One region of the Gordonia sp. CPCC 206044 genome, then DNA from elsewhere that is predicted to be linked to it. Evidence: predicted binding sites of a transcription regulator. Region 1 holds the regulator's gene; the other holds the start of a gene.
What was found. Region 1 encodes HspR, which represses chaperone genes until heat shock. Its sites were predicted from a motif close to ANNTGAGTNNNNNNNACTCANNT; they were not measured.

Region 1 (5,634 bases):
CGAGGACTGCAGACCCGAACTCGCGGGGTCATAGCTGCTGTCGTCGTTGCGCCAGTGCGACTCCATGTGCACGACCGTGTCGACCGGTACCCCGGCCACCAACGGGACCGCCGATGCGTCGGCCACGTACTGCAGGGGCTCGTAGACACGCGCGACCGTGTTGGGCGAGAGCACGTACTCACGGTCGGGTTGCGCCACGACCATCGAGAACACCCGGTCACCGATTGTCGGCACCAGACTGTAGAGCCGCGACAGACGGCTGGCCGCCCACGGGGTACGTCGCGGATTCCACTGGTGCAGATGGGCATCGACAATGCCCGACACCACACCATCCAGCGTGCTCACGCCAATGACCCTGCCACATGCGACACGAACCCGACATCGAATCTTCGATCATTATTCGTTGCCGATCCACCCTTTAGCTGACAGTGTTTCGGGCGCTACGCTGGGCACCGTTCGCTGTCTGCGGAAGAGTGGGGAGGTGACCGGGACGTGGCCAATCATTCGCGGCATGTGCTGCATCAGCTCCGCGATGTGATCAACCGGAACCCGGATCGCTTCGCCACCAACGTCTACACCCGCATGTTCGCCATCGATCCGGACCTGCGTGACCTGTTCCCGGCGGTGATGACCGATCAGCGCAAGGCCTTCTTCCATGTGATCGACCACGTCCTCGAGGTGGTCCCGGCACCGTCGGGACACGAGAATCTCGTCGAGTTCCTCGCTCAACTCGGTCGCGATCACCGCAAGTTCGGGGTGCTGCCCGAACACTATGGCGTGATGTACCGCGCGCTGGTCTCCGAGTTCGCCGCGGCGATGGGCGACTATTGGGACGACGAAGCCGAGCAGGCGGTCAGCCAGGCGATGATGCTGACCACCGGTGTCATGCGGGGTGCGGCCGAGACGGCACCGCATCCCGCGCTGTGGTCGGCCCAGGTGGTGGAGAAGTTCCGGATCACCCGGGACCTGGCCGTCGTCCGTCTGATCACCCGATCACCGTTGCGCTTCGCACCCGGCCAGTATCTGGAGGTGCAGATACCGCAGCGGCCCAAGACGTGGCGGAACCTGTCCCCGGCCATCCCACCGAATCCGGCGGGCGAACTCGAATTCCATGTCCGCGGTGTGCAGGGCGGGGCGGTCAGTTCGGCGATCGTCGGTGAAACACGGGCCGGTGACGTCTGGTATTTCGCGCAGGGACACGGCACCCTACATGTCGAGCCGCGACGCCCGGTGGTGATGGTGGCCGGCGGAACCGGCCTGGCACCGCTGCGGGCGCTGCTGATCGAGATGTCCAAACGCGCCGATTCGCCGCCGACCCATGTCTTCTACGGCATGCGCTATCCAGGCGAGCTCTACGACCTGGCCGTGCTGCGCCGCATCGCCACCACCAATCCGTGGCTGCAGATCACCGCGGTGTCCGAGGAGACCGAGGATCCCTGGTGGATCAACTCCGTCGCGACACCGGACAGCCTGGGAATCGAGCATCGCCTCGGCAGGCTCCCCGACGCGGTGGTCGCGGCCGGGGATTGGAGCCAACATCAGGTACTCATCGCCGGATCTGCCGGGATGATCGACGCGACGCGACGCCGACTGATCATCGCCGGTGTGCCGGCCAGCCGGATTCAGCACGATCCGATCTGAGCGTCGGCGCCCCGACGTGCCGCTCGCCGTGGAGGATCGCCGGTTCAGGCCCCGGGTCGGTCGGCGTTGGCGCTCGGGCCGCCGCCGAAGCCTGTTCCCCGGGTGGTGGTCGTCTCGGTGACCGTCTCGGTCTCGGTGGCCGTCTCGGTGACGGTGCTCGGTTCCTCGGTGGGCTGATCGCTCGGGGTGACGGTGCGGGTCCGTGTGACTGTCTCGCGGTCCGGCGTGGCCGTGACCTGCTCGGTCTCGGTCTGGGTCTTGGTGACCGGTTCCGGTGTCTCGGTCAGCGTGATCGTCGACGGAGGCGCTGTCACCGTCGACGGTGGTGCGGCCTCCTTACCGGAATCGACGCCGGCCAGGACGGCCGAGGCAGCGATCGCTCCCAGGACGACCGCTCCCACCAGCGCGGCACCGATCAACCACCATCGTCGGTTCGATGCACCGCCGACCGGTGATCGACGTGCGCCGATCACCGCCGCGCCGACGGCGGGCGCAAGTGCCGGTTGAGGGGCCACGGTGACCGGCCGGGCCAGTGCGTATTCCATCGCCGCGGCCACGCCGGGCATCTCCGCGCCCGGGCCGGTCAGCAACACCGACGTCACCGACGATCCGCCGGGTGCCGACGTCATCGCATCGGCGACGGCTCCCGCATGGTCGGGATCGGTGACGGGGCCGGGCGATCCGTAGGCGAACTCGGCGGTCCCCAGCACTTCGCCGGTCGCCGAGTCCAACGTGACGACCGACGATCCGGGCGACGGAACCCCGGCGCGGTCGAGATCGATCACCGCGACGATGCCCCGGCTCCCGAACTGGGCGCGAGCGACCTCGGCCAGAGCGGCGGGCATGTCGGTGACGACGACCTTGTCGTGCCACGCGGGACGTGTCGGGTCCGGGGCGAGGTTGGCCTGCAGATAGTTCTGGGTGGCGGGTCGGGCACAGGCGACGCCGATGCGGTGGATCTCGTAGGGCACCGATCCCACCAACTCGCCGATCGCGGTTTCGGCACTCTGCGCCGACGGGTCCGGCAGATCGACCAGGTTGCTGGCGATGATCTCCCCGCCCGCGTCGCGGACCACGGACGCGACCTGGTCCTCGACGACGGAGATCCCCAACACCGAACCGGCCGAGGACGAGCCGCCCACAGTCGGGGCGCTCTGCGTCTCGGCCATGATGTTTCCTGTCCCCTGTCTCGGTTACGTGCCTGCCCCGCGTGACGCCCGCACCGGCCTGTCCCCCGAGGCGCAGGTCAGGCCTCGAACACAGGGGTACGGTCTCCCCCCGGAATGCGGACGCCCACCCTGCAAGTGGGCGTCGCTCCTCGGAAAGCGGGCGGGTGCCCGACACCTCACCTGCCCCCTGCGGCGTGCACGCATCACTCTTTCCGGACAGGGTAGCGGGTACGGATTCGAGCCGATCAGTCGGCGTTGCGCTTCCGCCGCGGCTGCCACACGACCAGGGCGCTGGTCCGTGGCACCGGGACGAGTTCGCCGCCGCGCCGCGACGACACCTGGTCGAGTTCGTTCTGCAATTCGCGGACGCGCTGCTGCAGCGCGTCGACCTGGTTGGACAGGTCGATGATCCGTTTGATGCCCGCGAGGTTGACGCCCTCTTCCTGGGAGAGCCGCTGGATCTCGCGGAGCAGTTCCACGTCGCGCGACGAGTAGCGGCGACCTCCGCCGCTGGTGCGTTGCGGGGTGACCAGACCCAACCGGTCGTAGGTCCGGAGGGTCTGGGCATGCATACCCGCGAGTTCGGCGGCGACCGAGATCATGAAGGTCGCGCCGGTTTCCTTCTTGCCGGCCATCATCATCGCCCCCATCCCGCGCGGGGATCGAAGCCGCCGGCCCTTTCCGCTGCCGCGTAGGCGCGCATCGCCTCGACGGCGGCGTCGTCGAGCTGTGTCGGGACGGCCACCTTCACGGTGACGAGCAGATCGCCCGCGCCACCGGATCGTTTCGGCACTCCTCGTCCGCGGACACGCAGGGTGCGTCCGTCGGTGGTGTTGGCCGGGATCTTCACCCCGACCGAGCCGTCGAGCGTCGGCACGGAGACCGTTGCCCCCAGCACCAGCTCGGAAATGCTCACCGGTAGTTGAACTTTCAGGTCGTTACCGCTGCGCGTGAAGACCTTGTCCGGCGTCACGTGCACGACGACGTACAGATCGCCCGACGGCGCACCACGCCGTCCGGCCTCACCTTGCCCGGCCAGGCGGATACGTTGGCCGTCCTCGACACCTGCCGGGATACGCACGTTGATGGTGCGTGCCCGGACCTTGACGCCGCTGCCGTCGCAGTCGGTGCACGGATCGTCGATACGCGAGCCGGTGCCCTGGCAGTCCTGGCACGGTTCGCTGAACCCGAACGCACCCTGGTTACGGCTGACGAAGCCGGATCCGTTGCAGTTCGGGCAGACTCGCGGGCTGGTACCCGGCTTGGCGCCGCTGCCGTGGCAGGTCGTGCACGGCGACGGGCTCGTCACGCGCAACGGCACGGTGGTGCCGAGTGCCGCGTCGGAGAAACTCAGTGTGGTCTCGGTTTCGAGATCGTTGCCGCGCTTGGGTCGGCTGGCCGTCGACGTCCGTTGGCCGGAGCGGTTGAACAGCCCCTCGAACAGATCGCCGAATCCGCCGCCCGCGGTGTCGCCGCCCCCGCCGAACAGGTCACCGATGTTGAAGTCGGCGCCACCGGTCGTCGTGTACGTGGTGCCGCCCCCGCCGGGGAAGCCCCCGGGAAAGCCGTTGCCCCCGCCGCGGAATCGCCCGCCGGCGAACATCGCGCGGGTTTCGTCGTACTCCTTGCGCTTCTCGGCGTCGGACAGCACGCTGTGGGCTTCGGACACCCGCTTGAAGCGTTCTTCAGCCGCCGAATCGCCGGGATTCGCGTCCGGGTGCAGCTCGCGGGCGAGCTTCCGGTAGGCCTTCTTGATCTCTTCAGCAGAAGCGTCAGAAGCAACGCCCAGGTCCTTGTAGAAGTCGTGTTCCAACCACTCTCGCTGTGGAGCCACCAGACGTCACCTCCTTCGATATGTCAATTGTCTGGATGTAGTTGTATCTGAACTGCTCTGCCCGGTGACGCGCCCCGCGCGACGGTCCGTCGCCGCTGCGCGCCACCGGGCAGGCCGATGTTCGGTGCGCTTATTGTGCACCAGTCTGTTCTGTTGCGGATGCACCGTCGGCCGAAGATGCCGCAACGCCGTCTGCCGGATCGGTGACCGTGACCATCGCGGTCCGGATCACCTTCTCCCCGACCCGGTATCCGCTGCGGTACACCGCACCGAGCACCGGGTTGGCGCCGTCACCGTCGTGCTGCACGGCCTCGTGGAGCTCCGGGTCGAAGGCGTCTCCGGGCTCGCCGAACTTGGCGAGGCCCTCGGCACTCAATGCCCCGGTGAGCTTGTCGGCCATCACCTTCAGCGGTCCGCTCTCGAGATCCCCGTGCTCGCGGGCACGTTCGAGATCGTCGAGGATCGGCACCAGCTTCTCGATGAGCAGCTGCTTGCCGTAGGCAACGGACCCTTGGCGCTCCTCTGCCGCGCGACGTTTGAAGTTAGCGAACTGTGCCCGCTCCCGCTGGAGGGCGGCGGTCAGCTCGGCAACCTCTTGATCGGCCACCGGGATCTCGATGGGCTCGTCGGCACCAGGTACTCCTGCTTCCGCCGGATCAGCGGCTGCCGGGCCCGGCCCGGCGGCCGAATCCTCGCGTACCTGACCCGTTTCCGGGTCGATACGACGACGATCGGTCACCGTGACCGGTTCCTCCGATGGTGCGCTCTCCGGCCGCTCAGCGGTCACTTGTTGTCTCCGGAATTGCTGGGCTCGTCGACAACCTCGGCATCCACGACATCGCTGTCCGCGGTGTTCTCGGCGCCTTCACCGGCCGAACCGTTCGGCGATTCTGCAGCCGCCGCCGCGTAGATCGCCTGACCCATTTCCTGCGACTCTGCCGACAACTTCTCGATCGCCGACTTGATCGCACCGATGTCGGTGCCCTTCAG
Region 2 (5,634 bases), on a different contig from region 1:
GGATCTCGGAGGCCACGTCTCGACCGTGCCACACCGGTCGCGATCTCAACACCGGTATGACGCCACCGGGCGTGGTCGCGGCATACCGTCGGGACATGACCCGAATCCGGTGGATCGACTGGCTGATCGTCACGGCGCTCGTCGTGGTGATCGTCCTCGGCACCCCGAACGCGCCGGTTGCCGCGGGGACCACCCGGCCCGGCCTGCTGGCGATACTCATCGGCACCATCGGAGCGCTCACCCTTGTCTGCTGGCGAGCATTGCCGGTGGTACCGGCCGTGGCGGTCCCGGTCGCCGTCTTCACCTACCTGGCACTGGGGTACCCGGGTGGGCCGGTACTGCTCATCGGTCCCGTGGCGATGGCGTTGGTCGGATTCGCGGCGACCTGGCGGGTGGCTCTCGGGGCAGCGTGCGCGATGACGGTGGCCGTGGTGGCGGGGCAGTTGGTAGGGATCGGTGAGCTCGGTGGCATCGGGATCGCCGGACCGGCATGGGCTTTCGCTCTCGCGGCCGGTGGTCAGCTGGTCGCGATGTGGTCCGAACGTGCTGCCGCGCAACGTGAACGCGTCCGGATGCTGGAGCGGCAGGCGGTCGATCGGCAACGCCTCGAGATCGCACGCGATCTGCACGACTCGGTCGCGCATGCGCTGGTCACGGTGACCGTGCAGGCCGATGTGGCAGCCAAATTGCTCGACCGTCGTCCGGAACAGGCGCGTGCGGCACTGGCCGCGATTCGGCAGGCCGGTGCCGACGTGCTCGACGACCTCGGCGCCATCCTGGGCGCGTTGCGCGACGATGCGGCTGTGGCCGAGCGGTTGCCGGCACGTCGACTCGCCGATGTGGGGGAGCTGGCCGACCGGGCCCGTGACGTCGGCTCGTCGGTCGACCTCGTCGTCGACGGCGATCTCACAAGCGTTCCGTCGGCGATCTCCGGGGCCGGGTACCGGTTGGTGCAGGAGGCGCTCAGCAATGTCGCCAAGCACGCCGGGCGCGGTGCACGCGTGACGGTTTCGGTGGTGGTGGCTGGTCCCCGCACGGTGACGGTGCACGTGGTCGACGACGGAGGGTCGGTCTCCGCCGGCCTGACGGCGAACTCGGGTGCGGGACTGGGGCTGATCGGTATGCGTGAACGCGTGGTCCTCACCGGTGGCACATTCTCGGCCGGGAGGCGTACCGGTGGTTCGGGTTTCGAGGTTCGCGCGGTGTGGGAGTGAATGCGTCAGCGGTCATGCGCAAGTCGTCTCGGCACCCTCCGACGCTGACAGTTCAACCCGTGCAGCCCATTCGCTCGCTAGCGCCGATACCCCGATGAGCTGGGGTGGCCCCCGAGAGACGCGGTCACCATCGCCACCGGACGCTGTGACATCGCGAGATTGTGGCGTTCCTCCGGAGTGAGTGGTGCATGTCGACGGAAGGGGTGCGCTCCCGCACACCGGCGCCACGCAGCGGTCAGAGACATGAAAGCCATCGTGATCCTCCTCGAGCAGGTGGTGGAATCACAACATCTTGCGGCATCGTGAATCGCAGCGGCGTCATTTCGAGGAACAACCCGATTCCGGCGTGTACTCCGGAGATATCGGCGATAATGCGGTCAGTCGCGGTGCGCGTTCGCCTTGATCTCCGCGTAGAACGCGCGCATCGTCGGCGAGATCTCCGCCAACTCGATGTAGGGGACACCCGCTGCCGAGCAATCGAGATACGCGAAACGCATCGTGCCGTCACCGATCTCGCCGTGCAGAGGAATCGAGATGTCCCGTCCTCGTGCGTCGTCGACCGCATTGTCGAAATCCTCCGGTTCGAAGCACACATGATGCAGCCCCGGGCCGCTGCGTGCCAGGAACTCGGTGTAGACGCTCTCGCCCGATACCGGCTCGATGAGTTCGAGTTGCATGTCGCCGACATACGACAGCGAAACATGTGTCACGAAATCGGCTGGATTGCCGCGGTATTCGCAGTTGGCGCCGAACTCCACATTCGGCATCCGCATCCACCGGCCTGCGCCGCACAGCCCCGTCAGCAGCTCTTCGGTGGCCGCGATGTCCTCGACCACCCAGGCGACCTGGGTGATGGGTCCATAACTCTTGTCACTCATCGTGTCCGGACCTCCGGGGGGCAGGTACTGCGGTCGTCACCGACAGCATGCCAGGTGTCGACGAACGTGCTCCGGTCGGTCCGGCCATGGATTCCTGCTGTGAAACCGGGTTCATCGAGATATTTGGCGCGACGCGTCCTGCCGTTTTGTGGGTGGCAGTAACGCGCGACCGGCGAAATCGGATAAAACGGTCAAGATTCCGTCGGGGGCGTTCCGTGGGGTCTGTCATCCGTTCTGCCCGAGGAGACTTGCATGCGAAGGACGATCGGAACCATCGGCGCCCTCGCGGTGGCGGGAGCTGTCACCACCGGGGTCGGTGCGGCACACGCGGCGCCTGTCCCCGTTTACCAGATACCGGCCAGTGCGGTTGCGGTCAGCGGCCTGGTCGTTCCTGGTCCCTACTTCGCCAACGTCACCGCGGCGACCACCGGTATACGCGGCGAAACCGCGTTCTCGGCGCCTGCGAGTCCGTCGATCTGTTCGAGTTCGGCCGCCGGTGCGCTGGTACGCATCGGATATCTCAATACCGCGACGGGCCGTAGTGGTGTCACGACAGTGAAACCCTGCCCCTACTACCTGAATCCCACACCCGTGGTGTCAAAGGTCCGCACCGGCAGTGGACAGATCATCGTGACCGTTCAGGTCACCGGTTCCGCCGCGTACCCGAATGCCGGGCAACCCTCTCTGCCCGGGATCGGAACCTTCACCGCGCCTTGACCGACTTCGAGGGGCAGCAATAATCCGCGGGATGCGCGGACTATTGCTGTGCATCTGGATTCAGTCCGGTGACGCGAGGCGAAATGCGCTGCCCGCCACGGCATCGCGGACCATCTGAAGCGTCTGTCCGGGTGTCTGGTCGCCAGTATCGAGGACGTGGCGCTCGAGGTTGCCGAGGTCGGCGAATTGGTCCCACATCGCGAGGATCGGTTCCGCGTCGGTCAGGTCGTCGGGGCCGCTTCGGCCGACGGCACGCGCGAGGGCCGTCTCGCGGGAGGGGCGCAAGACGAGGTAGTGGACCGTGATGGCCTCGCGCACGGCGGCGTCGAAGTGGTGCAGCATCCATGGGCCCACGACCCCGTCCACGACAACCGTGTACCCGCCCTCGGCGTAGGTGACCGTGGTCAGGGCGATCGCGCGCATGGCGGTCTGGTTCTGCTGATCGGATTCGGGAAGATACGGCGGTATCGCGCCGGAAACGATGTAGTGCCAGAAGTCGTCGGTGTGCAGATGGACAGATTTCTCGAATCCGGCCGCCAATGCGGCGGCGGTGGTGGACTTGCCTGCTCCGGGAGGCCCGGTCAGCAGCACGATGTCGCCTCGCATGCACCAGACCCTAACGGCTGACGCTCCCCGTCCTCGTTCTCGCTGACTCGGTGCGGTGTGCGGGAGCAGAATGAGTGAGCGGGACCCGCACAATGTGACTTGAGCGGAATACGCTCAACTTTGCTGGCGTTGGACCACTCGAATGGCTCATACTTGAGCCTGTTGGACTAAAGAGAAAGGTACACGCGAGTGGACAGCTTCAACCCGACCACCAAGACACAGCAGGCGCTGAGTGCTGCCGTGCAGGCCGCGGCCGCTGCTGGCAATTCCGACGTGCGTCCGGCTCACATCCTGGTCGCCCTGCTCGATCAGTCCGACGGCATCGCGTCACCGCTGCTCAAGGCGGTCGGCGTGGACCCGTCGAGCGTTCGTGCGCAGGCCCAGGCACTCGTGGATCGTGCACCGACGGTCTCCAGTGCAAGCGCGCAGCCGCAACTGAGCCGCGAGTCGATCGCGGCGATCACGGCTGCCCAGCAGCTCGCAGGCGAACTCGACGACGAGTACGTGTCGACCGAACACATCCTCGCCGGCCTGGCGACCGGCGACTCCGACACCGCCAAACTGCTGGCCAACGCGGGGGCCACCCCGCAAGCGCTGCGTGAGGCATTCGTGACCGTGCGCGGTAATGCCCGGGTCACCTCGGAGGACCCCGAGTCGACGTATCAGGCGCTGGAGAAGTACTCCACCGACCTGACCGCCGCCGCTCGCGAGGGCAAACTCGACCCGGTCATCGGCCGTGACGCCGAGATCCGTCGCGTCGTGCAGGTCCTGAGTCGCCGCACCAAGAACAACCCGGTCCTCATCGGCGAGCCCGGCGTCGGCAAGACCGCCGTCGTCGAGGGCCTGGCCCAGCGCGTGGTGGCCGGAGATGTGCCCGAATCCCTGCGGAACAAGACGGTGGTCTCCCTCGATCTGGGATCGATGGTGGCCGGCGCCAAGTACCGCGGCGAGTTCGAGGAACGACTCAAGGCCGTCCTCGACGAGATCAAGGGTTCGGCAGGCGAGATCATCACCTTCATCGACGAGTTGCACACCATCGTCGGCGCCGGCGCCACCGGCGAGTCCGCGATGGATGCGGGCAACATGATCAAGCCGATGTTGGCACGTGGTGAACTGCGCCTGGTGGGCGCGACCACCCTGGAGGAATACCGCAAGTACATCGAGAAGGATGCCGCTCTGGAGCGGCGGTTCCAGCAGGTGTACGTGGGTGAGCCGTCGGTGGAGGACACCATCGGCATCCTGCGTGGACTCAAGGACCGCTACGAGGTGCACCACGGCGTGCGTATCACCGACTCCGCATTGGTCTCGGCGGCAACGCTTTCCGATCGGTACATCACTTCGCGCTTCTTGCCGGACAAGGCCATCGACCTGGTCGACGAGGCCGCCTCGCGGCTGCGCATGGAGATCGACTCCCGTCCGGAGGAGATCGACGCGGTCGAGCGTGTGGTCCGCCGCCTCGAGGTCGAAGAGGTTGCGCTGCAGAAGGAAACCGACGCGGCGTCGAAGGAACGACTGGAGAAGTTGCGTCAGGAACTGGCCGACGAGAAGGAGAAGCTCAGCGAGCTCTCGGCACGTTGGCAGTCCGAGAAGTCGGCGATCGATGCGGTCCGTGACCTCAAAGAGGAGCTGGAGACGCTTCGCGGCGAGGCTGATCGGGCCGAGCGCAACGGTGATCTGGGACGCGCCGCGGAACTGCGCTACGGCAAGATCCCCGGCTTGGAGAAAAGTCTCGAGGCCGCGCTGGAGAAGACCGGTACCGATCCCGGCCAGGACGTGATGCTGCAGGAGGAGGTCGGCCCCGACGATGTCGCGCAGGTCGTGTCGGCGTGGACCGGCATTCCCGCGGGACGCATGCTCGAAGGTGAGACCGCCAAGCTGCTGCGCATGGAAGACGAACTCGGACACCGGGTCATCGGTCAGAAGAATGCCGTGCAGGCGGTCTCCGATGCGGTGCGGCGTGCGCGTGCGGGTGTCGCGGATCCGAACCGTCCGCTCGGGTCGTTCATGTTCCTCGGCCCCACCGGCGTCGGCAAGACCGAGCTGGCCAAGGCGCTCGCGGAGTTCCTGTTCGACGACGAGCGGGCCATGGTCCGGATCGACATGAGCGAGTACGGCGAAAAGCACAGCGTTGCACGACTCGTCGGTGCCCCTCCGGGTTACGTCGGCTACGAGGCCGGGGGACAGCTGACCGAGGCGGTACGGCGTCGTCCGTACACGGT

Region 2: the regulator HspR is predicted to act here: its motif matches at 3,513-3,535, upstream of clpB (ATP-dependent chaperone ClpB).

What each region holds. Positions count from the first base shown of each region.
Region 1 is NZ_JBCLVL010000011.1:132,340-137,973, forward strand. It holds gene AAFP35_RS18125 (amidohydrolase family protein) at 1-345, opposite strand, end outside; gene AAFP35_RS18130 (FAD-binding oxidoreductase) at 493-1,641, shown strand; gene AAFP35_RS18135 (hypothetical protein) at 1,686-2,810, opposite strand; gene AAFP35_RS18140 (heat shock protein transcriptional repressor HspR) at 3,056-3,445, opposite strand; gene dnaJ (molecular chaperone DnaJ) at 3,448-4,644, opposite strand; gene grpE (nucleotide exchange factor GrpE) at 4,775-5,431, opposite strand; gene dnaK (molecular chaperone DnaK) at 5,428-5,634, opposite strand, start outside.
Region 2 is NZ_JBCLVL010000022.1:41,725-47,358, forward strand. It holds gene AAFP35_RS24660 (response regulator) at 1-16, opposite strand, end outside; gene AAFP35_RS24665 (sensor histidine kinase) at 96-1,214, shown strand; gene AAFP35_RS24670 (VOC family protein) at 1,592-2,092, opposite strand; gene AAFP35_RS24675 (hypothetical protein) at 2,345-2,809, shown strand; gene AAFP35_RS24680 (AAA family ATPase) at 2,870-3,415, opposite strand; gene clpB (ATP-dependent chaperone ClpB) at 3,605-5,634, shown strand, end outside.